DNA from 4 places in the Ruegeria sp. HKCCA4008 genome. Region 3 is predicted to be linked to each of the others. Evidence: riboswitches for the same ligand, from Rfam matches in the RefSeq annotation. Region 3 holds a riboswitch; each other region holds the start of a gene.
What was found. A riboswitch is a leader RNA that binds a small molecule or an ion and turns the genes downstream of it on or off. The one in region 3 is predicted to bind cobalamin.
Positions count from the first base shown of each region.

Region 1: it holds a riboswitch for cobalamin, as region 3 does, so the genes downstream of both, GOW60_RS20470 (DUF4198 domain-containing protein) here and GOW60_RS19975 (hypothetical protein) in region 3, are expected to answer to the same signal.
Region 2: it holds a riboswitch for cobalamin, as region 3 does, so the genes downstream of both, GOW60_RS15735 (aromatic ring-hydroxylating dioxygenase subunit alpha) here and GOW60_RS19975 (hypothetical protein) in region 3, are expected to answer to the same signal.
Region 4: it holds a riboswitch for cobalamin, as region 3 does, so the genes downstream of both, GOW60_RS18400 (DUF1636 domain-containing protein) here and GOW60_RS19975 (hypothetical protein) in region 3, are expected to answer to the same signal.

Region 1 is NZ_WQDM01000016.1:11,637-19,265, reverse strand. It holds gene GOW60_RS20490 (ATP-binding cassette domain-containing protein) at 1-375, opposite strand, end outside; gene GOW60_RS20485 (ABC transporter permease) at 375-1,448, opposite strand; gene GOW60_RS20480 (sugar ABC transporter substrate-binding protein) at 1,557-2,576, opposite strand; gene GOW60_RS20475 (ROK family transcriptional regulator) at 2,828-3,952, shown strand; cobalamin riboswitch at 4,074-4,273, shown strand; gene GOW60_RS20470 (DUF4198 domain-containing protein) at 4,405-5,190, shown strand; gene cbiM (cobalt transporter CbiM) at 5,197-5,808, shown strand; gene GOW60_RS20460 (cobalt ABC transporter permease) at 5,805-6,380, shown strand; gene cbiQ (cobalt ECF transporter T component CbiQ) at 6,380-7,159, shown strand; gene GOW60_RS20450 (energy-coupling factor ABC transporter ATP-binding protein) at 7,156-7,629, shown strand, end outside.
Region 2 is NZ_WQDM01000007.1:150,263-157,891, reverse strand. It holds gene GOW60_RS15745 (LacI family DNA-binding transcriptional regulator) at 1-249, shown strand, start outside; partial or broken gene GOW60_RS21180 (hypothetical protein) at 226-417, opposite strand; gene GOW60_RS15740 (hybrid-cluster NAD(P)-dependent oxidoreductase) at 937-2,019, opposite strand; gene GOW60_RS15735 (aromatic ring-hydroxylating dioxygenase subunit alpha) at 2,025-3,278, opposite strand; cobalamin riboswitch at 3,360-3,564, opposite strand; gene GOW60_RS15730 (hypothetical protein) at 3,676-3,828, shown strand; gene GOW60_RS15725 (hypothetical protein) at 3,831-4,082, shown strand; gene GOW60_RS15720 (hypothetical protein) at 4,091-4,315, shown strand; gene GOW60_RS15715 (DUF3833 family protein) at 4,345-4,887, opposite strand; gene GOW60_RS15710 (DUF3833 domain-containing protein) at 4,884-5,501, opposite strand; gene GOW60_RS15705 (MFS transporter) at 5,498-6,721, opposite strand; gene GOW60_RS15700 (hypothetical protein) at 6,721-7,266, opposite strand; gene GOW60_RS15695 (NAD(P)/FAD-dependent oxidoreductase) at 7,220-7,629, opposite strand, start outside.
Region 3 is NZ_WQDM01000013.1:45,793-53,421, forward strand. It holds gene GOW60_RS19955 (bifunctional 2',3'-cyclic-nucleotide 2'-phosphodiesterase/3'-nucleotidase) at 1-118, shown strand, start outside; RNA gene ffs (signal recognition particle sRNA small type) at 158-256, shown strand; gene rsgA (ribosome small subunit-dependent GTPase A) at 415-1,440, shown strand; gene GOW60_RS19970 (hypothetical protein) at 1,480-2,400, opposite strand; cobalamin riboswitch at 2,471-2,693, shown strand; gene GOW60_RS19975 (hypothetical protein) at 2,784-3,191, shown strand; gene GOW60_RS19980 (dual specificity protein phosphatase family protein) at 3,183-3,695, opposite strand; gene GOW60_RS19985 (DNA polymerase III subunit gamma/tau) at 3,867-5,630, shown strand; gene GOW60_RS19990 (YbaB/EbfC family nucleoid-associated protein) at 6,031-6,384, shown strand; gene recR (recombination mediator RecR) at 6,446-7,039, shown strand; gene GOW60_RS20000 (lactoylglutathione lyase family protein) at 7,109-7,606, opposite strand.
Region 4 is NZ_WQDM01000010.1:65,150-72,778, reverse strand. It holds partial or broken gene GOW60_RS21225 (GH1 family beta-glucosidase) at 1-322, shown strand, start outside; gene GOW60_RS21220 (ROK family protein) at 296-1,354, shown strand; gene GOW60_RS18410 (carbohydrate kinase) at 1,385-2,311, shown strand; gene GOW60_RS21475 (D-lyxose/D-mannose family sugar isomerase) at 2,430-2,549, shown strand; gene GOW60_RS21470 (D-lyxose/D-mannose family sugar isomerase) at 2,603-2,809, shown strand; partial or broken gene GOW60_RS21465 (D-lyxose/D-mannose family sugar isomerase) at 2,856-2,981, shown strand; cobalamin riboswitch at 3,082-3,279, shown strand; gene GOW60_RS18400 (DUF1636 domain-containing protein) at 3,377-3,733, shown strand; gene GOW60_RS18395 (ABC transporter ATP-binding protein) at 3,730-4,506, shown strand; gene GOW60_RS18390 (ABC transporter substrate-binding protein) at 4,520-5,470, shown strand; gene GOW60_RS18385 (iron ABC transporter permease) at 5,472-6,482, shown strand; gene GOW60_RS18380 (inositol monophosphatase family protein) at 6,506-7,285, opposite strand; gene GOW60_RS18375 (FAD-dependent oxidoreductase) at 7,552-7,629, opposite strand, start outside.

The DNA.
Region 1 (7,629 bases), on a different contig from region 3:
CTCCATCGCCGGGCGGTCGAGCATTCGGAACCATGATCCCAACGGCCCTTTGCGCCGAATCTCGCGCCCCATGAACATGTTGTCGGCGATCGACAGGGCGGGGGACATCGCGAGTGTCTGGTAAACCGTTTCAATGCCGGCTTCACGCGCGTCGATCGGCGAGTGGAAATTCACTTTCCGACCTTCCAGCCAAACATCACCTTCATCCGGCACCACCGCGCCTGAAATCGCCTTGATCAGTGTTGACTTGCCCGCGCCGTTGTCGCCGATCACGGCCAGAATCTCGCCCGGCATCAAATCGAAATCGCACTGATCCAGCGCCGTCACCTTGCCGTAGCGCTTCACAAGGTTCCGTCCTTTGAGAATAGGTTCCATCAGGCTGCCACCTTTCTGATCCACTGGTCGACCGCGACCGCTGCGATGATAAGGATGCCGATCAACAGGAACGTCCATTGCGCATCAGCGCCCAGCAACCGAAGCCCAAGCGTGAAGACCCCGACGATCAACGCTCCGAACAATGATCCGAGAATGGACCCGCGGCCACCGAACAGGGATATGCCCCCGATCACGACCGCCGTTATGCTTTCAATATTGGCCAACTGGCCAGACGTCGGAGACACGGACCCGATCCGACCAATCAGAGCCCATCCCGCGAAAGCGCAGATCAGCCCGGACAGCATGTAAACCGACATCAGCGTGCGATGCACATTGACGCCAGACAGCTCGGCGGCTTCCGGATCATCACCGACCGCATAGACATGCCTTCCCCATGCGGTGTGACGAAGGGCGTAGGAAAGCCCGAGGATCAGCACCAGCATGAAGATCACGCCGACGGTGAATACCGCCCCGCCCAGGTTGAACTTGGCCCCGAAAACTTGCAGAATCGCGGCGTTTTCTTCGATCTCCTGCGACCGGATGGTTTCGTTCTGAGAATACAGGAAGTTCGCCGCAAGAACGATTTGCCACATGCCAAGCGTCACGATGAACGGCGGCAGTTTGATGCGGCTGACCAGATACCCGTTCACCGCACCGATTGCGGTGCCAACGAAAAGGCCGCAAACAATCGCGACCGTTGGCGGCAGCCCATATCGGAACGTGAACTGTCCCATGACAACCGACGACATCACCATTATTGCTCCGACGCTCAGATCGATACCGGCGGTCAGGATAACGAGGCTTTGCGCCGCCGCCACGATCCCGACGATCTGAACCTGTTGCAGGATCAGGGTCAGCGCGAATGGCGAGAAGAACTTGGAGCCCAGTAAGGCCCCGAAAATGACGATGGCAGCCACAAGAACGATCAACGGCACCAGAGAGGGGTTCACATGCAGAAAATGCTGAACCGTTCCGACAAACCCGCGGTGGTGATCGTCAAATTCGGCAATCTGTTCCGGGCTGCCTTTTGCAGCGGCTTCGAAGTCGTCTGATCGCGGTGAAGTATCGGACATAAAGGTTCCCCCAAAGCATCAGATTACTGACGACTTTAGCAAGTTTTCGGGCGAATGGGTGGTTTGAAAAGCGGAAGGCCGCCCTCTGCGGCCCTCCGGGTGGTCAGGTTAACCCCAGCAGAGGTCCATGCCTTCTTTGACCGAGATCGACTCGACGCCTTCGGCAGGCTTGTCCGTTACAAGCGCCACGCCGGTGTCAAAGAAATCCTTGCCAGGCGTGTTTTCAGGCTTCACGCCTTCGTCCGCCCATTTCTTGACGGCCTCAACACCCAGCGATGCCATCAGCAGCGGGTATTGCTGCGACGTCGCGCCGATAACACCATCGGCAACGTTTTGGACACCCGGGCAGCCTCCGTCCACGGAAACGATGAGCACGTCATTTTCGCGCCCGATGGCTTTCAGCGCCTCGTAGGCGCCTGCCGCGGCAGGCTCGTTGATGGTGTGAACAACGTTGATCGTCGGATCCTTGGCCAGAAGGTTTTCCATCGCGCGGCGACCACCTTCTTCGTTGCCGGCGGTGACATCACTTCCGACCAGTCGTGGGTCATCTTCATCACCGATTACGTTCGGGTCCGCCAGATCGACACCAAAGCCTTGCAGGAAACCCTGATTGCGCAGCACATCCACTGTCGGCTGACTGACGGCAAGATCCAGTGTCGCAATTTTCGCGTCGTTGGCCGCGTCGCCCAGCGTGGCTTTGGCCCATTGTCCAATCAGCAGCCCGGCCAGGAAATTGTCCGTGGCAAAGGTCGCGTCAGCCGAGTCAATGGGTTCCAGCGGCGTATCCAGAGCGATAACCAGAACACCTGCATCCCGCGCCTGCTTCACCGCCGGTACGATGGATGAAGTGTCCGAGGCCGTCAGCAGAATGCCCTTGGCGCCGTCCAGAATGCAGGTCTCAATGGCTTGCACCTGCGTTTCATGGTCACCGTCAACTTTGCCCGCAAAGGCTTTGAGAGTCATTCCCAGCTCTTCCGCCTTCGCTGTCGCACCTTCCTTCATTTTGACAAAGAACGGGTTGGTGTCCGTCTTGGTAATCAGACAAACGGTTTCGCCTTCCGCCATTGCACTGCCAGCCATGGCAGTAACCCCGAGCGCAGCAGCACCCGCAAGTCTTGCAAGTTTCATCGATTATCCTCCCAGTTTTTCCTGTGCCGAACGGGCACCAGGGCGATCAGGCAAAAACCCTGATCCCATAAGAAACAATCACAAGATTCGAAATTCGAGTCAATAAATAAATCACTCTTATTTATTATTGACAGAGCGTGCGGGCTTTCTCATTCTTCAGCAGGAAAGGGGTGGTCGTGCCTGAAAATTCATCTCGGAAAAATTCGATTGGCCTGCACGCGTCAGAGGTGCGCGGAACCAACCAAAGCGGGATGCGGGCCCGGAACGAACGGCTGGTGTTGTCGCTTGTCCGGCGTCATCAGGCCCTTGCGAAGTCCGAGATCGCGCGCATGACCGGACTGTCGGCACAAACCGTTTCCGTCATCATGCGGCTGTTGGAGAAGGATGGTTTGCTGTTGCGCGGTGAGCCGGTCCGCGGGAAGGTCGGGCAACCTTCCGTTCCCATGCGCCTCAACCCGGATGGTGCGTTTTTCTTTGGGCTCAAGGTCGGGCGCCGCAGTACCGAGCTGGTTTTGACTGACTTTGTCGGAAATGTGCGGCAGCGCGAGCGGCGAACCTATGACTATCCAACGCCAAAAGCCACATTGGAGTTTTCCACTGAGAGTCTGGGCAAAATGATATCATCCATGCCGCCTGAGGCCAAAGGCAGGATTGCGGGACTTGGGATTGCCATGCCGTTCTACCTATGGGACTGGGCCCAGACCCTTCAGGTTCCTCAGGAAGAAATGGACCCGTGGCGCGTATCAGACCTGAAGGCTGACCTGGCGCGGCGCCTCGATATTCCGGTATTCCTGCAAAATGACGCCACTGCGGCTTGTGGGGCGGAATTGGTATTCGGTCCAGCCGATGGGCCCAGGGATTTCCTGTACTTCTATATCGGGTTTTTCATTGGCGGCGGTGTGGTCCTCAATGGCGCAATCTTTTCGGGGCGTGGAAACGCGGGCGCAATCGGCCCCTTGCCTGTGCCAGATGATGCCGGTGGTGTCAGACCCCTTATCGACGTGGCCAGCCTGTACGTGCTCGAGCGTGCAATCACCACGGCAGGTGTCACGTCGCATTCCATTTGGGAAACGACCCAGCGTTGGGATGTGCCAAAAGTTCAACTGGAATACTGGTTGAAACAGACGGCGAGCGGGATTGCCTATGCGATTGTCTCATCCTGTAGCCTGATAGATTTCGAATGCGTAAAGGTTGACGGCTGGATGCCGCAGGACATCAAGGCGCGTTTGGTTGAAATGGTCGAAGACAAACTGTCTGAGCTTAACCTGACCGGTCTCGAGCGCCCTGCCGTGCTGGCAGGGGCCGTGGGCCCGGAAGCACGCTCACTGGGCGCGGCAAGCCTGCCGTTGTCGGAAAGGTATCTTTCAGAAGCTTAGATGTGAAATCACCCTGTTGCCTTGGATATTTCACAAACTGGTTCACTCTCGCAAACTGCCGAACTCATTATTTTCGATGGCCGTAACACATTTTCGTTGACGGAAGGCTGAGTTGTCTGGCAAGCCGCTCGGCATGTCCGGTTCCGGGGCTTGCTCTGGAATCAATAGGGAATGCGGTGCGGGCTCTGGCCCAAATCCGCAACTGCACCCGCAACTGTAAGCGGCGAGCAGGGCTGAAACGCCACTGGGGTTTGCCCGGGAAGGCCGGTCCAACGCTTTGACCCGCAAGTCAGGATACCTGCCGGACATGTGCCCTCATAAGGGGCACTCCTAATCGGCGGCGGGATGTGCGTCGGACCAGGATGCCTGAAAGGGTGATTTGGCGTTGAATATCCCGTGGTCAAAACGAATTTCGCGCCGGGATTGGCGCGACGGGACAAGGACGACTGTTCATGAAAACGCTGCTCAGCGCAGCCGCTGCCGCGGTGGCTCTTCCTGCCATCGCAAATGCGCATTTCCTTTTGGAATACACCACCGACACCATGATCGAGAAACCGGGCGATGTGCCGGTCAAACTGATTTTCTGGCATCCGTTCGAGAATGGCCATGTCATGGATCTTGAAAAGCCGCAGGAATTCTATGTGATCCACAACGGTGAAAAGACCGATTTGCTGGACACGCTGGAACCTATCCGGTTCACCGGCGGGGAAAACGAGGGTGCGGCGTTCAAGGGCAGTGTCCCGGTCAAACGTTCGGGCGACTATGTGCTGGTGACGGTTCCTCAGCCTTATTATGAGGAATCCGAAGACATCTATATCCAACAGCTCACCAAAGCCTTCCTGAACCGTAACGAATTGCCGACCGACTGGATGAATCCCGTGGGTCTGCCGACCGAGATTATCCCGCTGAACAAGCCGACCAACATCATCGCGGGTTCGACTTTCACGGGCCGTGTGCTGGCTGACGGTCAGCCGGTTGCGGGCGCCGAGATCGAGATCGAGTACATGGCCGCGGAACCCGACATGGAAAGCTCGGCCGCTTCTGCACCGAAAGCGTCTCCTATGCCGGGTGGTGCGGTGGTCGCAATATCTGACGACAACGGGTATTTTTCGTTCGGCGTTCCAAAAGCCGGTTACTGGGGTTTCGCTGCCCTTGGTTCCGGTCCGGCAACCGAACATGAGGGCAAAGAACTCAGCCAGGATGCGGTCATCTGGATTCGTGCCTGGGATCTGGAGTAACCCCAAATGCACATCGTCGACGGAGCCCTTTCCAACCCGGTTGTAATTGGCGGCGCCATAGCCGCCGCGGGCGGGATCGCCATGGGTCTTAGGTCTCTGGATCTTGATCGCATCCCCACTGCGGGCGTGCTGTCAGCCAGTTTCTTCGTGGCATCGTTGATCCACGTACCCATTGGTCCGTCGTCGGTTCATCTGATCCTAAACGGCATGGCCGGGCTGCTGCTTGGTTGGGCCGCATTCCCGGCTTTGTTCGTCGGGCTTTTGCTACAGGCGGTTTTTTTCGGCTTTGGCGGGTTGACGGTGTTGGGGATCAACACCGTCAATATCGCCTTTCCCGCTGTGGTGGCCGGAATGTTGTTCGGTCGTCTGATCGCGCGTGGAACGCCTTTGCAAGGTGCGATTTGGGGGGGCGTCGGCGGCGCATTTGCGATTGCGGCGACAACCGGCATGGTCGCGTTTTCCCTCGCGCTGTCGGGGGATGAATTTCTGCCTGCCGCCAAGCTTGTTTTCTTCGCCCATATTCCTGTCATGGCCATCGAGGCGATTTTGACCGGGTTCGCCGTGTTGCTGGCACGCAAGGTCAAGCCCGAGCTGTTTTTCAGAGGAGCAGCCACATGAAGCATCTGGTTGTCATACTGGCCATGTGCTGTGCACCTGTGCCTGTCCTGGCGCACAAGGTCATAGCCGGCGTTTTCGAGTCGGGAGACGTCATCGAGGGCGAAATCGGCTTTTCCAACGGCGACATGGCAAGCGGCACCGAGGTCATTGTCACCGGCCCGGATGGGGCTGAGCTGGGTCGATCGGTCACTGATGCGGACGGTTTCTTTGTCTACACGCCGACCTCGGCCGTGGCGCACACCTTCTTTGCCGACCTTGGCGCCGGGCATGTGGCCGAAGTCACGATGTCTGCCGAAGATGTCGCGCGGATCATGGGCGTTGCCGTGGCGGAAAACGGAGACTCGTCTTCGGCTGCTCTGGCGCAGGCCAGCGGTTCGGCGGCGTCTCTCAGCGCCGAAGAACAGCAGGTTATCGCCAAAGCCGTACGTGACGAATTGCGCCCGCTCAGGCGCGAGATTGCGGCTTATCGCGAACAGAACGACCTGCAAACCATCCTTGGCGGGATCGGGTACATCGTTGGTCTGTTCGGTCTGGGCTTTTACATGGCGGCCCGCCGCAAGCTGGCGTCCTGATGGCACACGTTCTGGGGCACAAGGAAAAAACGCTGTCCGAAGCCGGTGACGGGCCAGAAGGTCTGATCAGCCTGCTGGATCCCCGGATGCGGATCGTCATGGCAGTTGTTTTTGCAGTCGTGACCGTGGCGCTGTCATCCCTCGGCGCGCTTTGCGCGGCGCTGACAGTGTCGCTTTCGCTTCTGATAGTTTCACGTCTGCCGCGGCGAAAGACATTGAAGCGAATGGCCATGATGGATGGGTTCATCCTGTTCATGCTTGTCCTGTTGCCCTTTTCCATGCCCGGGGATCCGATGTTCACGCTTTGGGGATTCTCCGCTAGCTGGCAGGGATTTTGGAAAGCGGTCGAGATTGCCTTGACCGCCAATGCCGTGATCCTGTCCCTGTTGGTTTTGGTCGGGACGATGGAGCCGGTCACACTGGGCCACGCCCTGCATCGTCTGCGGTGCCCCGAAAAGCTGGTTTACCTGCTGATGTTCACGATCCGGTATATCGAGGTCTTGCGCGAAGAATACCTGCGGCTGCGCGCCGCCATGAAGGTGCGTGGTTTTCGGCCAGCCACAAACTGGCATACCTATCGCAGCTTTGGCTACCTTGTGGGTATGATGCTTGTGCGCGCTATCGAAAGATCGGAACGCATCCTGGCCGCTATGAAGTGCCGGGGGTTTTCCGGGCGTATGCCGTTGCTTCAGGAATTTGCCCTGACCCGCGCGGACATTGTGTTTGCGGCTGGCTTCAGCGGCCTCTGCCTGGGTCTGATCATTCTGGAATTCGCATGACACTGATCGCGCTTGAAGACATCTGTTTTTCCTACCCCGGCCAGCCACCCGTTCTGGACGGGGCAAGCCTGAGCCTGAGCGCGGGGCAGCGCCTGTCCCTGACAGGTCCGAACGGAGCGGGGAAATCGACGCTCCTGCGGATTTTGCTTGGGTTGCAGCGCCCGTGTTCGGGCACCGTCACCGTTCTTGGTCAGCAACGCGTGGAAGAGGCTGATTTCCATGAGGTCCGCCGCCGGGTGGGGCTTGTATTTCAGGATGCGGACGATCAGCTGTTCTGCCCGACCGTCGCCGAAGACGTTGCTTTTGGTCCGCTCAATCTGGGCAAGACCCGTGACGAAGCACTTGCCATCGTCGACAAAGTTCTGGGCGATCTGGACCTGATGCACTTGAAGAACCGCATTACCCATAAATTGTCGGGCGGAGAAAAACGGCTGGTGACCCTGGCGACGGTTCTGGCGATGGAGCCCGAA
Region 2 (7,629 bases), on a different contig from region 3:
TTTGGCTTGATCCAATCCAATTTGAAACCCGGGCGTGACTTTTCAGTAGTAGGCTTCGACGATATCGAAGATGCCGCTGTCTCGACACCTGGCCTCACAACAATGGCGATCAACCCAAAAAAATTGGGTACGCGATTGGCCGAGATCCTTCTGGACCGCATGCGAACACCTGAAATGCCAGTTCGCCATTTCGAGTATTCTGCAACCCTTACAATTCGAGGAACATCAGGGGCAGCCTCTGACCAATAAAGTGTAAGTCTCGGCTGCTGTTCGCGTCCATTCCGGGTAACGCACTGTACTGTCCGTCTTGCTATGGCCAAGCAACAGTTGGACAAAACGCAAAGTACCCGTTTTCTGATAGATCAACTGAATCAACGCCGCTTTGGTGCGTCTGAGTGAATGGGTTCTCTGGCCTGATGACGCTCATCCAATCGCTTACACCTACTCTCGGACAAGCTTAGCGTATTGGCTCCGGGCCCAAGCTTCGACACCGCACCGACGAACACATTATCCACTGCCATGATTGATCAACCGGTCTGCGGACGATGAAGTCGTCAGCTTGAGCTGATTGCCGCAAGGGGTCGTCTGCGAGGCGCGTGCCTGTGATCATGTTTTCGTTGGTTTTCCAGATGTGCTGTCTTTTTGACTGACCGCCAGAACTTCTTCAAACTCTTGTAAGGGTGCTCAGGATCGGCCGCAGGGAACAGCCACGGGCATTGTGGGGCTCTCTCTTCTTGCGTTTTCGATGACAGCGTGATGGCCGGCGAGGACAAAGGCAGATGCTTGCGCCGCGTCTGTGAGATGGCGGGAAAGCCCCGAAAGCGCCGGACATCCGGCGACCCGATCTGGCCCGCGTTCTGCAACGGGCAGAAAAACCGCGCCGAAAACCGCAGCGGGTGTCAGCCACGCTGCGGCTTTGATCGGGATGCGAAGCACCTAAACCTCGACTTCGACCTTGCCGATCGGGTTCGAGCAGCAGGCCAGAATGTACCCCGCGTCGATGTCGTCTTCCGAGATCCCTCCGTTGTGGACCATATGGACCTCTCCGGCAGTTTTCTTGACCTTGCAGGTACCGCACACGCCGAAGGTACAGCCTGACGGAATGTTCAGGCCAACCGAGCGGGCGGCGGCAAGCACCGTGTCGGTCTCGGCAACCTTGGCCGTCACGCCCGAGGTCGCGAACAGGATCTCGGCGCTGCTGTCGTCGTCCAGAACAACGTCATCCAACTCGGGCTGATCCGCCTCGGTTTCCACCGGCGCGCCGAAGCTTTCCTGATGGTAGTTGTTCATATCAAAACCAAGACCGGCCAGCGCGTCGCGCACCGCTTGCATGAAGGGCTCAGGACCGCAGCAATAGACTTCGCGCTCAAGGTAATCCGGCGCCATCAGGCCCAGCATCAATTGGTTGAACTGACCCTGATATCCCGTCCATGGGCGGTAGCGGTCCGGCTCTTCCACCACGAACTTCAGGTCCAAACCATCCGTGCGGCTGGCCATCTGTTCCAAGCGCTGGCGGAAGATGATCTCGGATGGCCTTTTGGCGCAGTTGATGAAGACAACGTCCAGATCGCGGCTTTCGTCCCACATGCAGGTGGTCATCGACATCATCGGCGTGATGCCCGAGCCAGCCGAGATAAACAGGAACTTGCGCGCATCGCTCAATGCGTTGGTGAACAGGCCCGCAGGCCCAATGGCCTTGATCCGCATGCCGGGTTGAAGATTGTCCAGCATCCAGCGCGTGCCGATACTGTCGGGTTGCGCTTTGGCGGTGATGGTGATCGACCGCGGCCGCGACGGCGACGATGAGATCGTGTAGGTGCGATGCACAACGCCTCCGGGCTGGCCGGGCGCCGGAATCTCGAGCGTCAGGAACTGACCGGGGTGATAGGCGAACTGCGCCCCCGAGGGGGCACGGAACGAAAAGCTGGCAGTGTTCGGCATCTCGGGCACGACCGAGACACATTCCAGCATCTCTCCATCCTGCCAGACGGCTGATGAAAGCGTGTTCAGGTCTTTCATCAGACTTACTCCGCCGCCATGGAGTCAGGGGACAGGCGGGCCGACACTGTGTTGCAATACCAATCCACGAATTGCAGCACGCCGGATTCCTGAATGGCTGAATACGGGCCGGGCACATAGGCCGGGCTGTTGATGCCCTGCTGGTTGTCCTCGACCACCTGACGGTCTTCGTCATTCGTGGCGACCCAGACTTCGGTCAGACGTTTCACGTCATAGTCAACGCCTTCAACGGCATCCTTGTTGACCAGCCATTTGGTCGTGACCTCGGTCTCTGTCGGGCTGATCGGCGTGACGCGGAAAACAATCGAGTGATCGGCAAGAAAGTGGTTCCACGTGGTCGGATAGTGGAATTTCAAAAGCGATCCCGCATCCGCAAAGGGCGACCGGCCCAACCAGCGGCGCACGGCGGATTTCCCGTCCATCGTATAGCTCTCGGCCCCTTCTTTCAGCGGCATCCGCGCCAGACGATATTGGCCGTCCTCGTGCAGATAGAACTGCGACGGCATGCCGGCAGCCTGGCACCTGTCGAAATGGGCTTGCATATAGGCAGGGGTTTCACCGCCTTCGATCCCCGTCACGCCCGGATCATCAGGGAAGGTCCGGCACAGCGCAGGGTGGTTGCCGCCGCAGTGATAGCACTCGCGATTGTTTTCCCAGACCAGCTTCCAGTTGCCGTTCTCGATGATCGTGCTTTCGAAGGCGACCTTGGCATTCGCAAGATCATGCGGCTCAAGATACGGGCGCGCGATATTGGCGAACGTGTCAAAATCCGGGGCGACATCCGCCAGACAGATGTAAACCAGCCCGGCAAGCTCGCGGCAATGAACCGTCTTCAAACCATGCTGTCTGGGATCAAACTCCGGCCCCATGTCGCGGGCCCACAGCAAAGAGCCGTCAAGCTCGTAGGTCCATTGGTGATACGGGCAAACCAGCTTCGGCGCGTTGCCTTTTGCCGCCTTGCATATGATCGAGCCGCGATGGCGGCAGGTGTTGTGAAACGCCCGGATCTGGTTGTCGGCGCCGCGCACGATGATCACGCGATAGGCACCCACGTTGTACGTTACATAGTCGCCGGCTTTCACCAGTTCACAGGCCGGAATGGCAAAGAGCCATTCGCGATAGTGGATGGTTTCCAGGTCGGTCTGAAATATCTCGGGGTCGGTGTAAAAGGCCCGTTCCAGAGCATAGCCCGGGATTCGACGCGCCAACAGGTTTTGGACATTGTTCACTTCTGGCTCTCCTGCCGCGCCCCGCGGCATTGCTTGGGCAGATGACAGGGAGGAACCGTCCGGAGGCGCGCGAGGACCACGTCCGAAACCCGTGCCCCCACCGCCACCCGCGGTTTGACATATCTGCAAGGCTGGTTTCCGGACTTGAAAGGGGCTTGCACCCGGTTGCGACACCTTCCCGGGATCCTCGTCCCAGTGGTTGATTGTCGAACCTGACCTTTCTTACCGTTGCGGGGGCAGTGCCGGAATTCCACCGGCTTCCCAATTCTCCGCTGTCTGAGAATCAAACAGCGGCACCTCACGATGGCAGCCTACTTTTTACCCGCTTGGGCGCTGAAATGCTTGCGACATTTCCGGTTTCAAAACAGACATAGAAATATTCCGGCAGAGTGGACGGTGCCGGGACCACAGTCCTTGGCAAAGGGGCGTGGCAGGCCCGCCAGCATGGCGTTTTGCGGTGGCCGATGGCCTTGCGATGGATGCGGCCACGTCTGACATCGGCGCCGCCAAATTGTCCCCCAACCGCGACGGCGAAGGCCCGGCTGCTCGGATCAGAAACGAAACGCTGCACGTCGCCTGAGCATGGCTGGAAAAGAGAGTGTCGGGCCAAGTGAAGTAGTTTTGCCGCAAGCCCTTTTGGGTGAAGTTGATCCGTTTGGGATAGTGCTGGCTTTCAATGGGGCAGGTGAAGAAGGCGAATATCCGTCATGCGAGAGTTGCCAGTCCACCCTGTCAACGGCCGGTAGAAAACCTCATTTTGTCCATAAAAAATTGTCTTTTTCGGGAAAAACCATTACGTTTTCCGAAAATGGTGGAAAACACCGGAGGCAGTAAGAGAGCAGATGCCAAAACCGAAAACAGGTGTTTTGCGGACAACAGTTCCTTCGCGCCTCATGGGAAAACGGGATGGCCTGTTTTTCCTCTGGGGGCAGATAGAACGCGCGCGCTTGAAGGTCGAGGGCGGCGAACGCGCCGAGGGCGCGGCCTCGGACGGGCCAAGGGCGAACACGGCCGGTGAGGTCAAGGGATCGACGACAGCATTGGTGGACGAGTTTATTTTCTACTGACTTTTGTGATGCAACCGGGCCTGGCGGCCCTATTTTTTCTCGAAGAACAGGATGACTTCACCCAGACGGACGCCATAGCGTGAGACATACGCACGGTTCAGCAGACGGTCGTCATCCAGCAGCCACATCCAGTCGTCGAATTTGACACGCATGGTCCCGTCCTTGATCGGCAGGTCGATCTTGTATTTCCAGTTGAACGTATCCCCGCGTTCAATTCCGCTGGCGGTACCCAGCACGCCAGGCGCCGTACCGGTCCACGTATCCTCTCCGGTTTTGGTCAATGTCCAGATGCGTTGTTCCGTCGCGCCATCGTCGTACACGAAGTCTTCGATCAGGGTCAGGGTTTCGCCGTCCCATGTCCCATCGATATCAACCGTGAATCTGCGGGGGATGTTTCCCAGAACATCCTGAAACTGACCGTAGGCCACTGTTTTGCCGTCGAAAAACTCTTCCAGGTTCAACTGCCGGTCCGACAGAAACGTTTTGGGTACCTTCGGTTTGCCGGAGCAGGCCGCCAGAAGTGCAAGGCTTGCGATTGCGACGCAGGCTATGAAAGAGCGAAAGGTGATCATTGCAACGGCTTCCCTTCCGACGTCGCGTCATACCCGTTTGACCCACTTGGATGCATCGGTTTCGATCTGGGGCTTGGACGCATTGTGGCGATCAGTTCCGCGACCTTGACGCCAAACTTGCGCATCTCGGACCGGTTCATGATGACGCCGGTTTCCGTCAGATACATCCAATCGGTGACATCCAGCGTATGTCCACCAGCGTCATCTGGCAGAATGATGCGATAGGTCAGTTTGACCGTGGACCCCGAGATGATGCCCCGACCTTCGCCCACGATATCATCCGCCATTGCCGTGAATGTGTCTCCGGTTCCCAGCGTCAGGTACCATTTGCGAGTCATCTGTTTTCCGTTGGAATAGGTGAAGTATTCGGTCAGCGTGCCCGAGTTGCCTTGCCATTCGCCGGACATGCGCGCGACAAAGCTGTTCGACATTTTGCCGTTGGGGCCATAGATCAGGCCCTCGGACAAGATCTCTCCGTTCAGGTGTTTTTTCAGGGAAAAATCTGGCCCGGTGCCACTGTAATCGGACGGCGATTGCGCGCGAAAGCTCAGCAGCCTTGCACGGATGAAGACAGCGGTCAGAAGGACCAGAAGGATGATGGTGAGAGCATTCATTTGCTTGTGACCTCGGTGGGCAGGGTCAACACCATCCCGAACGCTCCGACTTTCAGGATGCAGGGCAGCACCGCGTAGGCAAGATTGAGTGTTTCCAGCGCCTGTGCGGAATTGGTTTGACCGGGGGTGAAACCGCTGCGTTCCAGCAGCGGCAGAGTGAAAAAGGCAGCCAGGGCGAGGCCCAGTTTGCCAGCGAAGGACCAGATGCCAAACGCGGCTGATGCGTTCAGCCCGGCCCGGGTAAGGACGATCGAGAACATGGCCGGCAACACGACCATATCCGCGCCCAGCGCCGCGCCCGAGGCGAGACAGATCATTGCAAAACCCGCAAGGTTTCCTGCACTCAGTGTGGCGGCGCCGATAAAGCCGGCGATCGAGAGCGGCATGGCGATAATCAGAGTCTGTTTCGGGCCAATTTTGTTGCTGAGCTTTGCCCAGAGCGGGACGCTCGCGCCTGCGCTCAGGAAGAACAGGATCAACAAAGGACCCGCCTTGCCCGGCAGTTGCAGCCGGTCTTCCACAAAAAACAGAAACAGGGTGGAGGTTATGGCAACCGGGAGGCTGTTGACCAAAGCCAGCGCAAGAAGGCGCAAGCCACCGGCCTGACCCAGACCTGCAAAGGACAGGCCTGATCCGGTGATCGGTCTGCGCCGCCAGATCGGGATTGTTAGTATCAGGGTCAGAACGGAGAGCAGCCCCAGAAACGCTCCGAATGCGGGGTAGCCTTGGGAGTGTGCCCCGAAAGCAACCAACAGGGCCGGAGCGCTGGCTGCGATGACCACCCCGGTCAACTGCCCGCCTTCACGATAGGCGGCCAGTGTCATCAGCTCTTTCGGATCGGTTCGCTTCGCCAGAGTTGCGCTGCGACCATACAGAAGAATGGTTCCCAGGCTGTACGCCGAGAACAGCAAGATCAGGATCGCGACCAGTTCCGGCACGCTGGCACCCTGCGGCAGATTGAAAAGCAGGGGAAACCCGATCGCCAGCCCCAAAGCCGCCATCGCCGCAAATGCAAGCTGGCCGCCGGGCCATCGGTCGATTGCCCAACCGATCAGCGGATCCTGCACCAGATCCACCAAACGGATCACCAGCAGCACCGTACCAATGACCCCAAGGCCAATACCCAGGTTCACGGCTGCAAAGCGCGGCAAGTGGATATAAAGCGGGATACCCGCCGCAGCGAGCATCAACGCATAGAGACTGACCCGGGGATAGAGCATCACCGCCCCTGTAGCCTGCGCGTGAAAGACGCGGACCGCGTGTTGTCTCCCAGGAACACGGACATGAAACTGCGCTTGATGCCCGGATACGCCATGGTGCAGGTCTTTTGTCCGTTCAGCCAGAAACTGACCTTGTCGGGACCATCAGAAACCGCCAGATAACTGTCCCCTTTTGCCACGGCTTTGAAACACCGGTTCAGTTGGTCGCGAACGGGTGCTGAACGGCCGATGCGGTCCATCTCGTCAAGTGTCGAGTTGACCAGCGCTTTCTTCTTGATGTTCTTGCGATAGGTCAGTTGCAGGGCGATATCTTCGCTCCAACTGAACGGCGCACCTTTGGGCGTGTAGAGTTTGGCGTCATAGATTGGCAAACCCAGATAGCGGAACGTCGCGGTTCCGCGCAGTTGGGCATCGTTCAGTTCTTCCGTGACCGGTGACGCGACCAGCCCATTGGGGATCAGCAAGGAAAGTGCAAGAAACGCTGTGCGCCATATCGCCTTATTCAGCGGCAACAGATAGGGCCGGGTCTTTCCCAGGAATGCCATTTTCAGCTCCGATGGTTTGCGGGGCGCCATTTATTCGAGCAACGACATGCATCGCGCTGGCTATCCCGTCTTCGTGAAATCCGTGCCGGTTGTAAGCACCGGCAAACCAAGTTCGGTTCTGTCCCTGCATCTCGCGGATTTGTCCTTGCGCCTTCAGGGCGGCCTTGTCGAAGACCGGATGGGCAAATTCAACCTGGTCATAGATATTTTCCGCGGGAATTTCTGATGAAGCGTTCAGCGTTACAAACAGCGGGTCACTGTCCGGAATGTTCTGAAGCCGGTTCATCCAGTAGGTTACCCCCACATCTCCGGCTTGCGAACGATAGGTCCAGCTTGACCAGCAGGCGCGCCGCTTTGGCATCT
Region 3 (7,629 bases):
GACCATTCTTCGGACCGGTCCCGGTGCTTTGAAGTATGTCGACGAATTGAACAGGTTTGCCCCCAAGATTCTGGAGCCTGACGAAAACGGTTTTGCTCGCATTCGGCTGACGCTCTGACGGGTTGTCTTTTGCCGAAGCCTTCCCTATATCCAGAGTCGAGAGGTTGGCGCGGGCGAGCGCCTCGCCAACCTGGTCAGGTCCGGAAGGAAGCAGCCACAACGAGCCCCGCTTGGGTCGATGTCCAACCTCTCACTTTACGAACCTTGGCCGCAGGAGGGCTTTATGATTGTAGCAAAGACCCTTCGGGCAGCACGGTTCTGACCTAACGGTATCGACTGACTGCCTGAACACATGACCCGGGGATGAGCGATCGCCATCCGTCGGGAGTGCTGTTTCTGACGACAGGCAAACCAATGTTTCTTGCACTTTCGGACCTTGGATGGTCCTCTCACTTTGCTGCGCAACACGCGGCTTATCCTTCCTGCACACCTTTTCGCATCACTTCCGTTCATCGGGACCGCCTGATCGGGCTGAACCCTGACGGCGAAGTCCCGTTGCTGACCCCCGATCAAACGACCGGCAGCTATGCCGTTGGCGATTGGGTTCTCGCCGATGACGACAAACGTGTGCGCCATTTGCTCGACCGGCGCAGCCTGCTGCACCGGCGCGCCGCCGGGACAGGTGCCGCGACGCAACTGATCGCAGCCAATGTCGATGTGTTGTTCATCGTCAGCTCGTGCAATGCCGATTTCAACCTGCCCCGGCTGGAACGATATCTGGCGCTTGCGCATCAGGCCGGGTGTTACCCGGTCGTCGTTCTGACAAAGGCCGACAAATCGGCGGACCCTGACAGTTTCTCGGGACAGGTGCAATCACTGGATCCGTTCCTGACGGTTCTGGCGATCAACGCGCTGGACCCGGCAGAGGTTGAAAAGGTTCTGTCCTGGTGCCCCAAAAGCCAGACCGGAGCGCTGGTTGGCTCGTCGGGCGTTGGCAAGACGACACTTGCCAATACCATGACCGATCAGGATCTTGCCACCTCGGACATTCGCGAGGATGACGCGCGGGGCCGGCACACGACGACCGCACGCGCATTGCACCGGATGCGCAACGGCGGCTGGTTGATCGATACACCCGGAATGCGCGCGTTGCGCCTGCTGGACGCTCGGGACGGGATCGACGACGTTTTCTCTGACCTTGCCGAGTTGAGCCGGGACTGCCGTTTTTCGGATTGCCAGCACAGCTCCGAGCCCGGATGTGCCGTGCAAAAGGCGATCAGCCACGGCACGCTTGATCCGGCTCGATTGGACCGGTGGCGCAAGCTTCGGCGCGAAGATCAGCGCAATTCTGAAACCGTCGCGCAGTCCCGGGCGCGGGACAAAGCGTTCGGCAAGATGGTCCGTGGCGTCATGAAGGAAAAGAAACTTCGCACCCGGTGATTGTTGGACGGTGCCCGGCCCGTCCTGCGCCGCGTCTGATCAAGCGATCAGTCGCGGCCAAACCGCTGCATTGCGCCGGGCAAATGCGCCGATATGACCAACCTCGGGCAACCCGAAATCGGCAGGGCTCAGCAGGTGGCGGTTGGCATCGGGGCCGTAAAGATCCGCAAGCCGCCAAACCGCGTCCGGCGGCACCATCTGGTCGTCCTCGAAGGTGAACAAATCCACGGGCGTTCCAGAATCCTTCCACTGCGCCGCAGGTAACTCATGCCCGATTTCAGGCACATAGTTCAAAGGCGCGGTACACCATTTGCGCCACTGCCAATAGACCGATGCCGGCAGATCCGAGCCGAACCCGATCGCCTTTCCGGGAAGGTAGCCAAGGGCTCGGGCCAAAAGCGGGGCATGACCATACCAGAACAATCCTGCCAAACCCCGATAGGGCCATGGATGGTCGCTTAGGGTTACCAGCCCCGAACACACACAGATCATCCGGTCAATCAGATCGATATCCGGCTGCACAGGCCCCAACATCGCGCCGATCGAATGGCCGATGGTCCAATGCTGCGAATCGGGAAACCGTCTGCGCATTTCCGCCCGTGCCGCGGGCATGTCGATCAAGGCCCAATCCGCCATGGTCGCACGCGAATCTTTCAGGCGGCCGGTCAAGGAATGCCCGTAATCGCGATAGTCATAGGTCAGGCAGGCCATACCCTGCTCGGCAGCAAGCCATCGTGCGAAATGACGGTAATAATCGCGCGGCACACCCGTTGCACTGTTCAGCACGACGACGATTTCGGGCGAGGTCAGCGGGCTGTACAACCGGGCAGACAGTGTTTTCTGCCCGGACGGAAAGCGAAACTCTTCGGTCAATACCGTTTGCTCTGTGTCCAACATGATCTCTGGCTTTGCGCTTGGTGAATCCGGTTTCCGAACCTCAACGCCCTCGACACTATGCATGAACCAACATCGTATCCAGCATGACCAAGCGTCCGGTCAAAAGATCGGCTTGACTCGATGCGTGCTCAAACGCTAGCGGTTGTGTGATGGTTTCCGGCCTCCACAAGGGGTCGGGATGAAAAGGGAACACGGTGCGGTAGTGTCTGGTCATGCAGGCAACAACCAAATCCGCGACTGCCCCCGCAACTGTAAGCGGTAAGCGATGCCGAAACACCACTGGCCCCGAAGGCTGGGAAGGTCGGCAAAGCGATGACCCGCAAGTCAGGAGACCTGCCATCGGAAACGAAACCGAAACTCGGGCGGGGTGTCCGGGCAGGTCCTGACGGCATCACGATGTCCCACCTGTCCAAAATATCCTGTCCACCAAGCGCGGAGGGCGCAGGATGATCTGGAAGACAAAAACACATGAATTCAGTGCAACAGTATGTCAGCGGACGGGTAAAACCTGCCCCGCTTTGGCGCGGCTGGCGCGCTCGATATCCGAAGCCATGGCCCAGGCGACCTCGGCCACAAGTGACGATTTCGAGATTGAGGGCAGCAGTGAGCTGTCACATTGCACCGAAGGATGTCATGCAATTTTCCGCGCGCAATCAGACAGCATTCGTGTTTTTTGCGGGACGCAGCCCGAAACCGCAGTTGAGCCGCTGAACGGCTATGCCGACCTGATCTTCGGAAACACGTTCAGTGCGATGCCATCCGGCGTCGTGAATCCTCCACCCTGCGCGATGATCGAAGTTTCCACGATCCGGCCTTGGAAACCTGCTTGCGCGCCCGTGCAGATTTCAATCTGAATCCAGACTGACCTGTGCCTGGGCGCGCCGAGAGGCCCAGGCCAGTTGCGCATCCGTTTCGACGGCGCAAGGGCGCACCGCCCGCAATCGTTGCAGCGCCGTGTCCGCGCGTTCGCCGCATTCGACCATAAGCCGAAGGACAACCATACCTGACCTGCCACATCCCCCGCGGCAGTGCACCAATACGCGACCTCCGCCGGAAAGCGCGTGCCGGGCCGCGGCGCTGACGGACGGCCACGCGTCATCAATCGCTTTTGTCGGCGCTCCGAAATCTTCGATCGGCAGGTGAACCCATCGGCTGGCGCGGCTTTGAATATCGCTGCCAAATTCCTGCGCCCCGTCCTGAAGCATTTCGACATCCGTCGTCATCGAAACAACAAGCCCCGGCTGCCAGGCTGCGATCATATCCAGATCGCTGGAGTAATCTCCGCCGCGTCCGGGCATCGAGGTCAGTGCCAGCGTTCCGCCACCGACTTGCAGGGCGTAGATCACCAACTGCGACATGAATCCTGTCCTCCCCAAAGAACTCTTTACAAAAATGAGCCATTAAATCCGCTGATGCAGTTTAGTGCGAAAGCGACTCGTTTCTAAATCAAAAATCATCGCGCCCCGCTGTGGACGCGGGCAACGGTGGCCACTACGCTGTGCCCAAGCACCGAATCCCAACGAGAAGACATGACAGACAGCTCCAGCCCCGCCTATCAGGTTCTCGCCCGCAAATATCGCCCGGAAACCTTTGCCGATCTAGTGGGTCAGGATGCGATGGTGCGCACCCTGAAAAACGCGTTTGCGGCCGACCGGATCGCGCAGGCCTTCATCATGACCGGCATTCGCGGCACCGGCAAAACCACGACCGCAAGGATCATCGCCAAAGGGATGAACTGCATCGGACCCGACGGAACCGGTGGCCCCACGACCGAGCCCTGCGGTCAGTGTGAACATTGTGTCGCCATCATGGAAGGCCGCCATGTCGACGTGATGGAGATGGACGCCGCCAGCCGTACGGGCGTCAACGATATCCGCGAGATCATTGACAGTGTCCGCTATCGCGCCGCCAGCGCGCGTTACAAGATTTATATCATCGACGAGGTTCATATGCTCTCGACCAGCGCGTTCAACGCGCTGCTCAAGACGTTGGAAGAACCGCCCGCGCATGTGAAGTTCATCTTCGCAACCACTGAAATCCGCAAAGTCCCTGTCACCGTGCTGTCCCGCTGCCAGCGTTTCGACCTGCGCCGGATCGAACCCGAAGACATGATTGGCCTGCTGCGCAAGATCGCCGAAGCGGAAAACGCCCAGATCGCCGAAGACGCGCTGGCGCTGATCACCCGAGCAGCGGAAGGATCGGCGCGGGATGCGACCTCGTTGCTGGATCAGGCGATTTCGCATGGGGCTGGTGAGACGACCGCCGATCAGGTCCGTGCAATGCTTGGACTGGCAGACCGTGGCCGGGTTCTGGACCTTATGGATATGATCCTGCGCGGCGATGCCGCCGAAGCACTTACCGAGTTGAGCGGCCAATACGCCGAAGGCGCGGACCCGCTGGCGGTGCTGCGCGATCTGGCCGAGATCACGCATTGGGTGTCCGTCGTCAAGATCACGCCTGACGCGGCGCAGGACCCGACGGTTTCTCCGGACGAACGGACCCGGGGCCAACACATGGCCGAGGCTCTGCCGATGCGGGTTCTGACCCGGATGTGGCAAATGCTGCTGAAGGCGCTCGAGGAAGTCTCGGCAGCCCCCAACGCCATGATGGCTGCTGAAATGGCCGTTATTCGCCTGACCCATGTAGCGGATTTACCCAGCCCCGAAGAGCTGATCAAACGGTTGCAAGATGCCCCGCCACCGCCGCCGGGCGGACCCAATGGCGGCGTTTCGATATCCCGACCGGGCACCGGCCCGGCGCCGGCTGGCGCGGCCCATCCACCTGCCTACGCGCCGCCCCCTCGCGGTGCCGGTGGCGCACCGGCTGCAGCCCTGGCGCAGGATACCCAGACGGCTCTTGCCCGGTACCCGACCTTCGACCACGTGGTGGAACTGATCCGGACAAATCGCGACGTGAAATTGCTGGTCGAGGTGGAAAACGGCGTGCGCCTCGTCTCCTATCAACCGGGGCGAATCGAATTCACACCCGCCACCCAGGCGCCGGCCGATTTGGCGCCACGACTGGGCTCTGCTCTGCAACGCTGGACAGGAAACCGGTGGGCTGTCTCGATCGTCTCGAACGGAGAAGCCCCCACAATTGCAGAAATACGGGACGAGGCCGAGCTGGCACTGAAATCCGAGGCCGAACAACATCCTTTGGTGCAGGCGGTACTGGCGCAATTCCCAAAGGCGAAAATCACCAGGATCGAAACGCCGGAGCAACGCGCCGCCAAGGTCGAGACCGAAGCGCTTCCCGAGGTGGAAGACGAGTGGGACCCGTTCGAGGAAGACTGACCCCGCCGCCCATCACCCCCTGTTTCAAACGAAGCTGACCGAGGTTTCGATCGAACACATCCGCCCGCATGTCTCAGATCGTTTGTTGCGACACCGGCCAGCGGAAGGCGGCCCGTGACAATTCTGATCCGGATGCTGCGTAGCCATTCGAACCCCGCCCAGATTTTCTGTGTTCCATGCAATCACTCTCGGTTGCAGACCATATGCGCGCCAAGGACGATCCGCGCGTGTCGGGCCTGCTGGCAAATATGGCGTCGCAGACGGGTGGCACGATCCTGCTGACGCCTGCGCCGATCAACATGCCGGCCGGAACGGTTGAGCCTCCGACCGGCGGGAGAACCCTTGTGCCATGTGGCTGCTGCCCGTATCTAGAGCGCAAACGGAGACACAGGAGAATACTATGCTGAAAGGACTCGGCGGGCTTGGCGGTCTGGGCGACATGGCCAAGATGATGAAATCCGCGCAGGACCTGCAAACCAAGATGACCGAAATGCAGGAAGAGCTGAACAACATGATGGTTGTCGGCGAATCCGGCGCAGGGCTGGTCAAGGCAACGGCGACAGCCAAGGGTGAACTCAAAGGTCTGGATATCGACCCGTCGATCTTCAACGGTGATGACAAGGAAGTGGTCGAAGACCTGATCCTGGCCGCCATCAAGGATGCGCAGACCAAGGCAACCGCACGTTCGCAAGAAGAAATGGCCAAGCTGACCGAAAGCATGGGCTTGCCCGCAGACATCAAGCTGCCGTTCTGAGCTTCATCTTTTCTAAAATACTCCCGCCGGAGGCTCCCTCCGGCGCAAAGCAGGATTGGCCATGAGTTCGAACAGCGACATCGACAACCTGATCGACCTGATGGCCAAACTGCCGGGCCTGGGCCCGCGCTCGGCCCGCCGCGCGGTTCTGCATCTGATCCGCAAACGCGCCCTGCTGCTGACGCCCCTGTCTGATGCCATGCAGCAGGTCGCGATCACGGCCCGGGAATGCCTGAATTGCGGCAACGTGGGCACCACCGATATCTGTGACATCTGCAACGATGAGGCCCGCGCAACCGGCGAGCTGTGCGTGGTCGAAGACGTCGCCGATCTGTGGGCGATGGAGCGTGCCGGAGTGTTCAAAGGCCGTTATCACGTTCTGGGCGGCACACTGTCGGCGCTGGACGGGATCGGCCCCGACGAGTTGCGCATTCCCCGCCTCAAAGACCGGGTTGTGGCCGAAGGGATTTCCGAGGTCATCCTGGCGCTGAACGCCACCGTCGATGGCCAGACCACCGCCCACTACATCGCCGATCAGCTTGAGGGGCAGGTGCGCCTGACCTCGCTGGCGCAGGGTGTGCCGATTGGCGGAGAGCTGGATTATCTGGATGACGGGACGATCACGGCCGCGCTGCGGGCGCGGAAGGAACTGTAGCGAACCTCAGAGGATCAGGGCGATAACTGCGCCATCGCCCCAGCACGTATCAACGCGGGCTCACGGGCTTCAGGTATATGCGCCAGACGAGTAGGTCAGCTCATACGAGTGGCTGTAGATTTCGAATACGATACCAAAGGGGTCTTCAACATAGACCATTCGGTAAGGCTTTTCTCCGGGATAGTAGTGCCGTATCGGCATCCTCTGTTTTCCACCAGCCTGCACAATCTTTTCGACCAGACCTTCGACGTCAGGGTCCTGAATGCAAAAGTGAAACGTGCCATTTCTGCGGAAATCGATGTTGTTTTCAGGCTCGTAATTCCCGTCAAACTCGAAGAGTTCAATTCCAATCCTGTCCGCTGTCGCGAGATGCGCGATACGCAGTTTCCTCCAGTCCGGGCCAAAAACATCCGTGCACATAACGCCAATATCCGAGTCATCCTCGACCACGTCGGTGGGCGGCATGATGACGTAAAAACCCAAGACCTCGGAATAGAACTTCACGGCTTCGTCCACGTTTGGAACGGACAACCCGATATGTGAAAAAGTCCTTGGAAACTGAGACATAGAAGGCTCCTCAATCTGCTAAG
Region 4 (7,629 bases), on a different contig from region 3:
TGCCCTTACCCGCTTTCTTGTCAGAACAAGGAAAGACTATACGGGCGCGTTGCCAATCTATATCACCGAAAACGGTATGGCGAGTGAGGAGCGCGTGCAGGACGATGATCGTATCGATTATCTCGACAAGCACCTTGCGGCCGTGCTGGACGCTTTGGCACAAGGTGTTCCGGTGAATGGCTATTTTGTCTGGTCGCTGCTGGACAATTATGAATGGGCCTTCGGGTACGAGAAGAGGTTTGGACTGGTGGACGTGGATTTCGAAACACTTGCGAGAACGCCCAAAGCGTCTTTCATGGCGCTGAAATCCGCCCTGTCCGGAGGTCAGAGCGTCTCTCAGCCGTTAGCGCAACCATTCGGTGCCGTGCATGAGCATTGGAACCTGGTCGCGGATATTGGCGGTACGAACACACGTCTGGGCGTTGTCACGAACGGAGAATTGGCAGATCTTCGGAAACACCCGACAGGGACATTGGAAGATCTGCTGGAGGCGTTCCATGACCTCAGGGACGAGATCGGAACCAACCCGCAAGCCGTCGTAGCAGCCGGAGCCGGGCCGGTCAGGGACGGAACGATTCAGTTGACCAACGCGAACCTGGATCTTTCGGAAACCGAGCTGGCGAAAGCAACAGGAGCAGAGCGCACTTTTGTCATAAATGATTTCACCGCTGCGGCGTGGTCAGTGGCCGAGGTGACCCGGTCGGATGTGGCGGTCTTGCAGGGTCAGGCAACGCCGCCCGCAGGCACACGGCTGGTTGTAGGGCCCGGAACCGGGCTTGGCGTTGGTGCGTTGCTGTATTCCGAAGGCAGGTATCACACGGTTTCCGGCGAAGGCGGGCACGTGGGCCTGTACCCGCGACATCGCGACGAAGTTGATATCTTTGAGGCGGCACGTCGCATCGCACCGGGCTGTTTCTTTGGGGACAGCCTGGCGCTGGAAGCGGAAATGTTCCTAAGCGGAACCGGCCTGCCGATCCTGTATCAGGCGGTTGAATTGGCCTCCGGTCAAGCGCGAACTCAGGCGCGCTCTGCAAAGGACATTCTGAAGGATGCCCGCAACGGCACCGATCTGGTCGCCGAAAAAGCGGCGCAGATCTTTACCACCCATCTGGGTGCTTTGATGGGTGATCTGGCGGTCACTTTGATGCCGGAAGGGGGCGTTTTCCTCGTCGGCGGCGTTGCCGAGAAAAACCGCTGGCTATTCAGTGACAGCTTCAAGGATGCGTTCAACGGCGGCGGCCGCTTCAGCGATTTGCGCCGCTCCCTGAACCTATACGTGTCAGAACAGGCAGAGTTCGGGATCATCGGCGCAAACAACTTCTGCAAGAATGCGTTGAGACAGCAACCAGACTAACCGAAGTTTCTTACCTAAAAGGACCAAGACATGATCCTGTGCTGTGGTGAAGCGCTGATAGATATGATTTCAGAACCGACCGCATCGGGCGCAATTGGTTTTGTGCCACATACTGGTGGTGCAGTTCTGAACACAGCCGTCGCGATGGGACGTCTGGGTGTTCCGGTAGGGATGCTGACAGGTTTGTCATCGGACATGTTCGGCCAGCAATTGATTGATGCGCTGAAAGCGAGCCATGTGGACACGACACATGTGATCATCTCGGAGCGTCCTACCACGCTTGCCTTTGTGCAGCTCTCGGATGGACACGCGACTTACAGCTTTGTTGATGAAAACACTGCGGGCCGGATGTTGCTGCCCGAAGACATGCCCGATCAGCTTCCTGCTGTCTCTGCCCTGTATCTCGGTGGAATCAGCCTTGCGTGTGAACCTTGCGCAGATGCCTATGCCGCCCTTCTGGACCGCCACGGTTCCGACCGGGCAGTGATGCTGGACCCGAATATCCGCCCGGATTTCATCAAGGATCAAACCCGATTTCGGACGCGTTTGAACCGCATGATCTCGCGTGCGGATATCGTCAAGGTTTCAGACGAGGACCTGGACTGGATCATTCCGGGCGCTGAAGCCGAATCCGCAAAAGCGTCTGTGCTGTTGCAGGCGGGTCCTTCCGTTGTCATCGTCACGCGTGGCAGTGACGGGGCGCACGGTTACCTGGCGGATGGTTCCGAAGTCTCGGTTCCTGTGAAACCCGTTGAAGTGGTCGATACGATCGGCGCAGGTGACACGTTTAATGCCGGCGTTCTGACCGAGCTCAGCCGCGCAGGGCATCTTACCAAGTCAGGTCTGCGCGGATTGACGGTTGAAAGCCTGCAAGCAGCCATGGAACTGGGCGCTGACGTGGCGGCCGTGACCGTTTCCCGAGCCGGGGCAGAACCCCCTTGGGCGCACGAACTTTGATCTGCGTTAAGGCATACTGCAAGGATCCTAAATCAACCGTCTCAAGCCCTAGGCCCAGACGTTCATTCAATCTTTCGGCGCCGCATAGCCGCTCTTTGCGGATTGATCGTCCGAGAAAATGCGCATCTCTTTGGTCGAAACTGTCCTCAGCCGCAGGCTGGGATGGAACATTACCAATTACGCACAAGGCCGTTTCGACGAACATTGCCTATTCCCGTTCACTCTACACAATGGTTAGACGAAGGATCTGGAATCCGGGCGTGGGATGCTCTGTGCAGAAAACTGTTGATCTTGAAAGACAATCAGCTTTCTCCGATGCACCGGCATATTATCAAGGCAGAAGGCATCATCAACCGGGGCGGCGGCGATCTCGTTCTGGAAATTCATGCGTCGGATCCAAACGGTGGCGTCGACCGCGACAACCCGGTGACGGTCCCCAGCGATGCCTGCCCTGAAACCTTGCAACCCCAAGAGTACGTGCGGCTGAAGCCCGGATAAAGCGTAACTCTGATGCCCGACATCTGGCACGCTTTGCGGCGATTGCCTTATTGGCGAGGGATCGACCGTGAATAACGACCGTACCGACAATGGGTTTGAAGAGCCAATCCCGCGGTTTTCAAAGGTCGAGAAAGATTTCGAGCCGGATTTTCTTCTTGTATCAGACTATTGACACCGTTCGGTCCGAGCTGGCGCGGCAGGACAGCTGGCGCGGCTGTCGCAATTCCATCTACCAACGCCTTTGTCTGCCGCTTGACAAGTCTGGCATTGCCGGACTAGCTGAGCGGGATGGTTCCGTAAGGGATGAAAATGGGAACACGGTGCGGCGCTGGAATGTGCCAAGTCCGTGACTGCCCCCGCAACTGTAAGCGGTGAGCGACGCCACTTCACCACTGACTCGCATGGGTTGGGAAGGTCGGCCGAGCAACGACCCGCAAGTCAGGAGACCTGCCATCGCACTATAAACCAACCCGAGGCGGGGCGTCTCGGAAGGAGGCTTGATGGCGCGTTTGCGTAATATCTGGGTATGTGCCCTCTGTCTGCGTCTGGCAAACGACGGAGATGGCTATGACCTGCTATTCTGATCACTACGTTCTGATCTGTTCAACATGTCAGGGGGCGATGTCTGCCGAGGCTGCGCAAGACGTGCTGGATGCCCGGTTGCCTGACGGTTTTGAAACCCGAATGGTGGCCTGCATGGCAGGTTGTGAACGGGCCATGACCGTCGGATTTCAGGCCCCGGGCAAAGCGCAGTACCTGTTTGGCGATATCACGACATCACACGACCTGTCCGCCCTGGTCGAATTCGCGACCCAGTTCGGCGACAGTGACGATGGCTGGACCAGCGCCTCGGACCGCCCCCCTGCCCTTTTCGCTAAGACCTTGTCGCGAATACCCGCATTGCCGTCCGGTGGCGCTTCATGAGCTTTCTGGTTGCCGAGAATTTGGAGTACTATGCGCTCAATGGCGATGTCCTGTTGCAGGATGTGTCCTTTCGTCTGGAAGAAGGATCAATTCTGGCAATCGCCGGGCCGAACGGCGCCGGCAAGACCACTCTGCTGAAACTGCTGTGCGGGATCGAACGGGTTGTCTTGGGTGATGTTTGGATAGAAGGCCAAAGCCTTCGGACCCTGTCCGCCCGCCAACGTGCCCGCTCCATTGCTGTGGTCGGGCAGCAAGAAATGCCTGACGGGCGGATGCGCCTGCAAGACTATGTTGGGCTGGGGCAAATCCCGATTCAGGGCGAACGTTCGATGGCTCAGCACAAGGCTGATCTGGAACGGGTTCTGAAGACGACCGAGCTGTCGCATTTTGCCAACAAAACGATGGGTCAACTGTCCGGCGGAGAACGTCAGCGCGCACATATCGCGCGCGCGTTGGCCCAGAACCCGTCCTTGCTGTTTCTGGACGAGCCAACCAACCATCTGGACCCCGATGCCAAGGGGCACATGCTGTCTCTGGTCGCTGATCTGGGGGTAACGGTCGTCATGATCGTCCATGATCTGGTCATGATCCCGGAATTCGCCACCCATGTGGCGTTGATGAAGGCCACGCGTCTGACGGGGTTCGGGCCTGTTGGCGAAGTTCTGACCCCAGACCGGGTACGCGAGACATTCGGCGTGGATTACCTGTGCTTTCAGCACGAAGGCCGCATGATCCCCGCACTAGATATCCGAAAACGGAAATTGTCACAATAACAGGAGCTTAAGTATGATGCAGAAACTCTGGCCGGTGGTTGTTTTCGCTGGCTTGGCAGGTGGCGCGGCAGCGGAAGCCGTCACCGTGGATAATTGCGGTGAACCGCTGGTTTTTGACTCGGCGCCGGAACGTCTGGTCGTGCATGACATGAACATGGCGGATATGGCCTTTGCGCTCGGCCTTCAGGACAAGATCGTGGGTCTTACCGGAATTACGGGCTGGTATGAAACCAGCCCTGATTTTGATGCTCAGCGCGGCGACATCCCAGAGCTTGCCCCCAAATACCCGACGATTGAAAACCTTGTGGCCGTCGAACCCGATCTGTTTTTTGCCGGTTGGTACTATGGCATGAAACCCGGCGGTGACGTCACGCCCGACACGCTGGAACCCTTTGGTATCAAGACCATGATCCTGACCGAGAGCTGCGTGCATCTGGACAAGGATCGCCCCGAGGCCAGCATGAACCTGTTGTTCGATGACGTTCTGCGTCTGGGCAAGGTCATGCATGTCGAAGACAAGGCCGAGGCGCTGGTTGCCAGCTGGAAAGACAAATTGTCCGCCATTCAAGCAAAAACAGCCGATCTGGCAAAGCCCCGCGTATTCCTGTTGGACGGACCGGCCGATGCTCCGTTCACCGCCGGCAAGTTCGCCATTCCCGATGCCATGATCGCTGCCGCAGGTGGCGAGAACGTCACGCATGATCTGGATACCAGCTGGGGCCGCACGTCGTGGGAGGCCGTGGCAGCGGCCAACCCGGAATTCCTGGTGCTGCTCGACTATCAGTCCGGCAACGGCGCAGAGGACACCTTTCAGTTCCTCAAGGATCACCCGGTGATGTCACAAACGGACGCGGTAAAGAACGAGCGCTGGATCGGCCTGCGTTACGAGGAACTGACGCCCGGCCCGGCAAATATCGAGGCGATCGAGAAGATGGCGAAGGCGATGCACCCGGAGACCAACTGATATGGTCCAATTGGGCCGTTTGATAGTGCTGGGGGCGGTTGTTCTGACCGCCCTTTTGCTGTTGTCGATCGTCTACGGGACCACCCCAATCCCCGTGCGCGAAGTTTTTTCGGCCATCGGCCTCGGAACCGGTCTGGTGGAAGGAGACATGTCGCCCTTGCACCGGATCGTCTTCGACCTTCGCCTGCCCCGCGCCCTGTTTGCCGCCGTGATTGGTGCGGGACTGGGCGTCGTTGGTGTAGTTTTGCAAACAACGACGCGAAACGACCTGGCAGATCCGTTTCTGTTCGGTCTGTCCTCGGGTGCTGCTGCCGGCGCCGTTCTGGTGATCACCGTCACGGGTGATGTCCTGGGAATCTGGACGTTGCCGCTGGCGGCATTTTGCGGTGGTCTGATCGCCTCCGGCATTGTTCTGGCGCTGGTTCAGGGCTTGCGTACGAGCGCACCCGAAAAACTGATCCTGGCTGGCCTGGCGGTGTCCTTTCTGTTTTCCGCAATCACCAACTACCTGATTTTCTCTGGCGATAATCGCGCGGCTCATTCGGTGATATTCTGGATGCTTGGCGGTCTGGGACTGGCAAGATGGGAAACGTTCCCGCTTGTCCTGATCGGACTGGGCCTGATCCTTAGCTATTCACTTTACCGCAGCCGGTGGCTTGACGCGCTGCTGACCGGGGATTTCACAGCTTCTTCACTGGGTATTCCCGTTCAAGGTCTGCGGTTCAGCATGTTTTTCGTTGCCGCGTTGGCGACGGCCAGTTTCGTTTCCGTTGCCGGTGTCATCGGCTTTGTCGGCCTGATGGTGCCTCATATTGCACGCGGCACCGCCGGGACTCTGCACCGAAACCTGCTGATCGTCTCGGCGATCGTGGGCGCGATTCTGCTGACACTGTCCGATATCTTGTCACGCCTTCTTTTGGCCCCACAGGAGTTGCCCGTCGGAATCGTCACGACGTCGATAGGATCACTTTTTGTCTTTTTATATTTGTTCAAATCTGATCGCGGGAGATAGTTTTCCAAGGTTGCGCAACACTGTCATTTTTCGACATTGATGAGGTCAAGCAGTTCAGCATGCAGTTCAGGGGTTACAGCGGAAACGACCGCGCCATCTGAATCGAGGGTTAACGCATGCCCGTGCCAATCGGTCATCACTCCACCAGCGGCCGTGATCAGAGGTGAGAGCGCCAGATAGTCATAAGGTTGCAGATCGTAATCCACCACAGCATCGACATGGCCCGAAGCAAGCAAGGCATGGGGATAACAATCATAGGCAAATCGGCGCGTCTGCCCTGCATTCATCAGCCGTCTGAACAGGTCAGGATGATCGCGATAAATTTTGTCGCCTTCATTCACGTACAAAACCGATTGATCCAGACGCGTGGCGTGCGACACCTCTATCGGCCGCCCGTTCAGGCTGGCCCCGTTACCAACCACACCCAAATAGGTCTCATGCAAGGCCGGCATTCCGACCAGGCCCAACCGAGGGCGCCCATCCACAAGGTGCGCCAAAAGGAACCCGAACAAAGGATGGCCAGACAGAAACGAACGGGTTCCGTCAATGGGGTCAATCACCCACATATGACGCCCGTCGCCTGCTTCCTGCCCGTGCTCTTCGCCAAAGATGCCGTGTCCGGGAAAATGCTGTTTCAGGTAGGTTCGTACTTCTGCCTCAACTGCCTTGTCGGCCTGCGTCACCGGGCTTTCATCCTGTTTGAATTCAATGCCCAAAGACCCCCGAAAAAACCGCATCGCGGACTCCGAGGCAATATCAGCAATCTTCATCGCATGCTCAGTCAACGCATCTGGGGTTACCATTTCCGGTCCTTTCGGCTGAAGTCATCCAATCTCCGACGGATGAACGGTTGATTGCCCTGAAAGCTGAATGAGAAGTCGCGCAGTTCAGTTTTCAGATGGGCATGGGGTGTGACAATACTGAAACTTTAACAATGGCTTATGGATCGAAATCCGTCCGATTCGACGAACATTCGGACACTCGGGGCGGATTTGCCCTGTTTGCATGCTTTCCCCATGTGTTCCGATCGCCGTGCGTGTGTCGGTGGATCTGCTCTTGTACCCTCGGGTCAGGTCTTCACCCGGCTCATCTGCGGGTCGTAAAGCGGTTGCAGCGTCACTTCGCAAGGAACCCTCTGAGTGGCGAC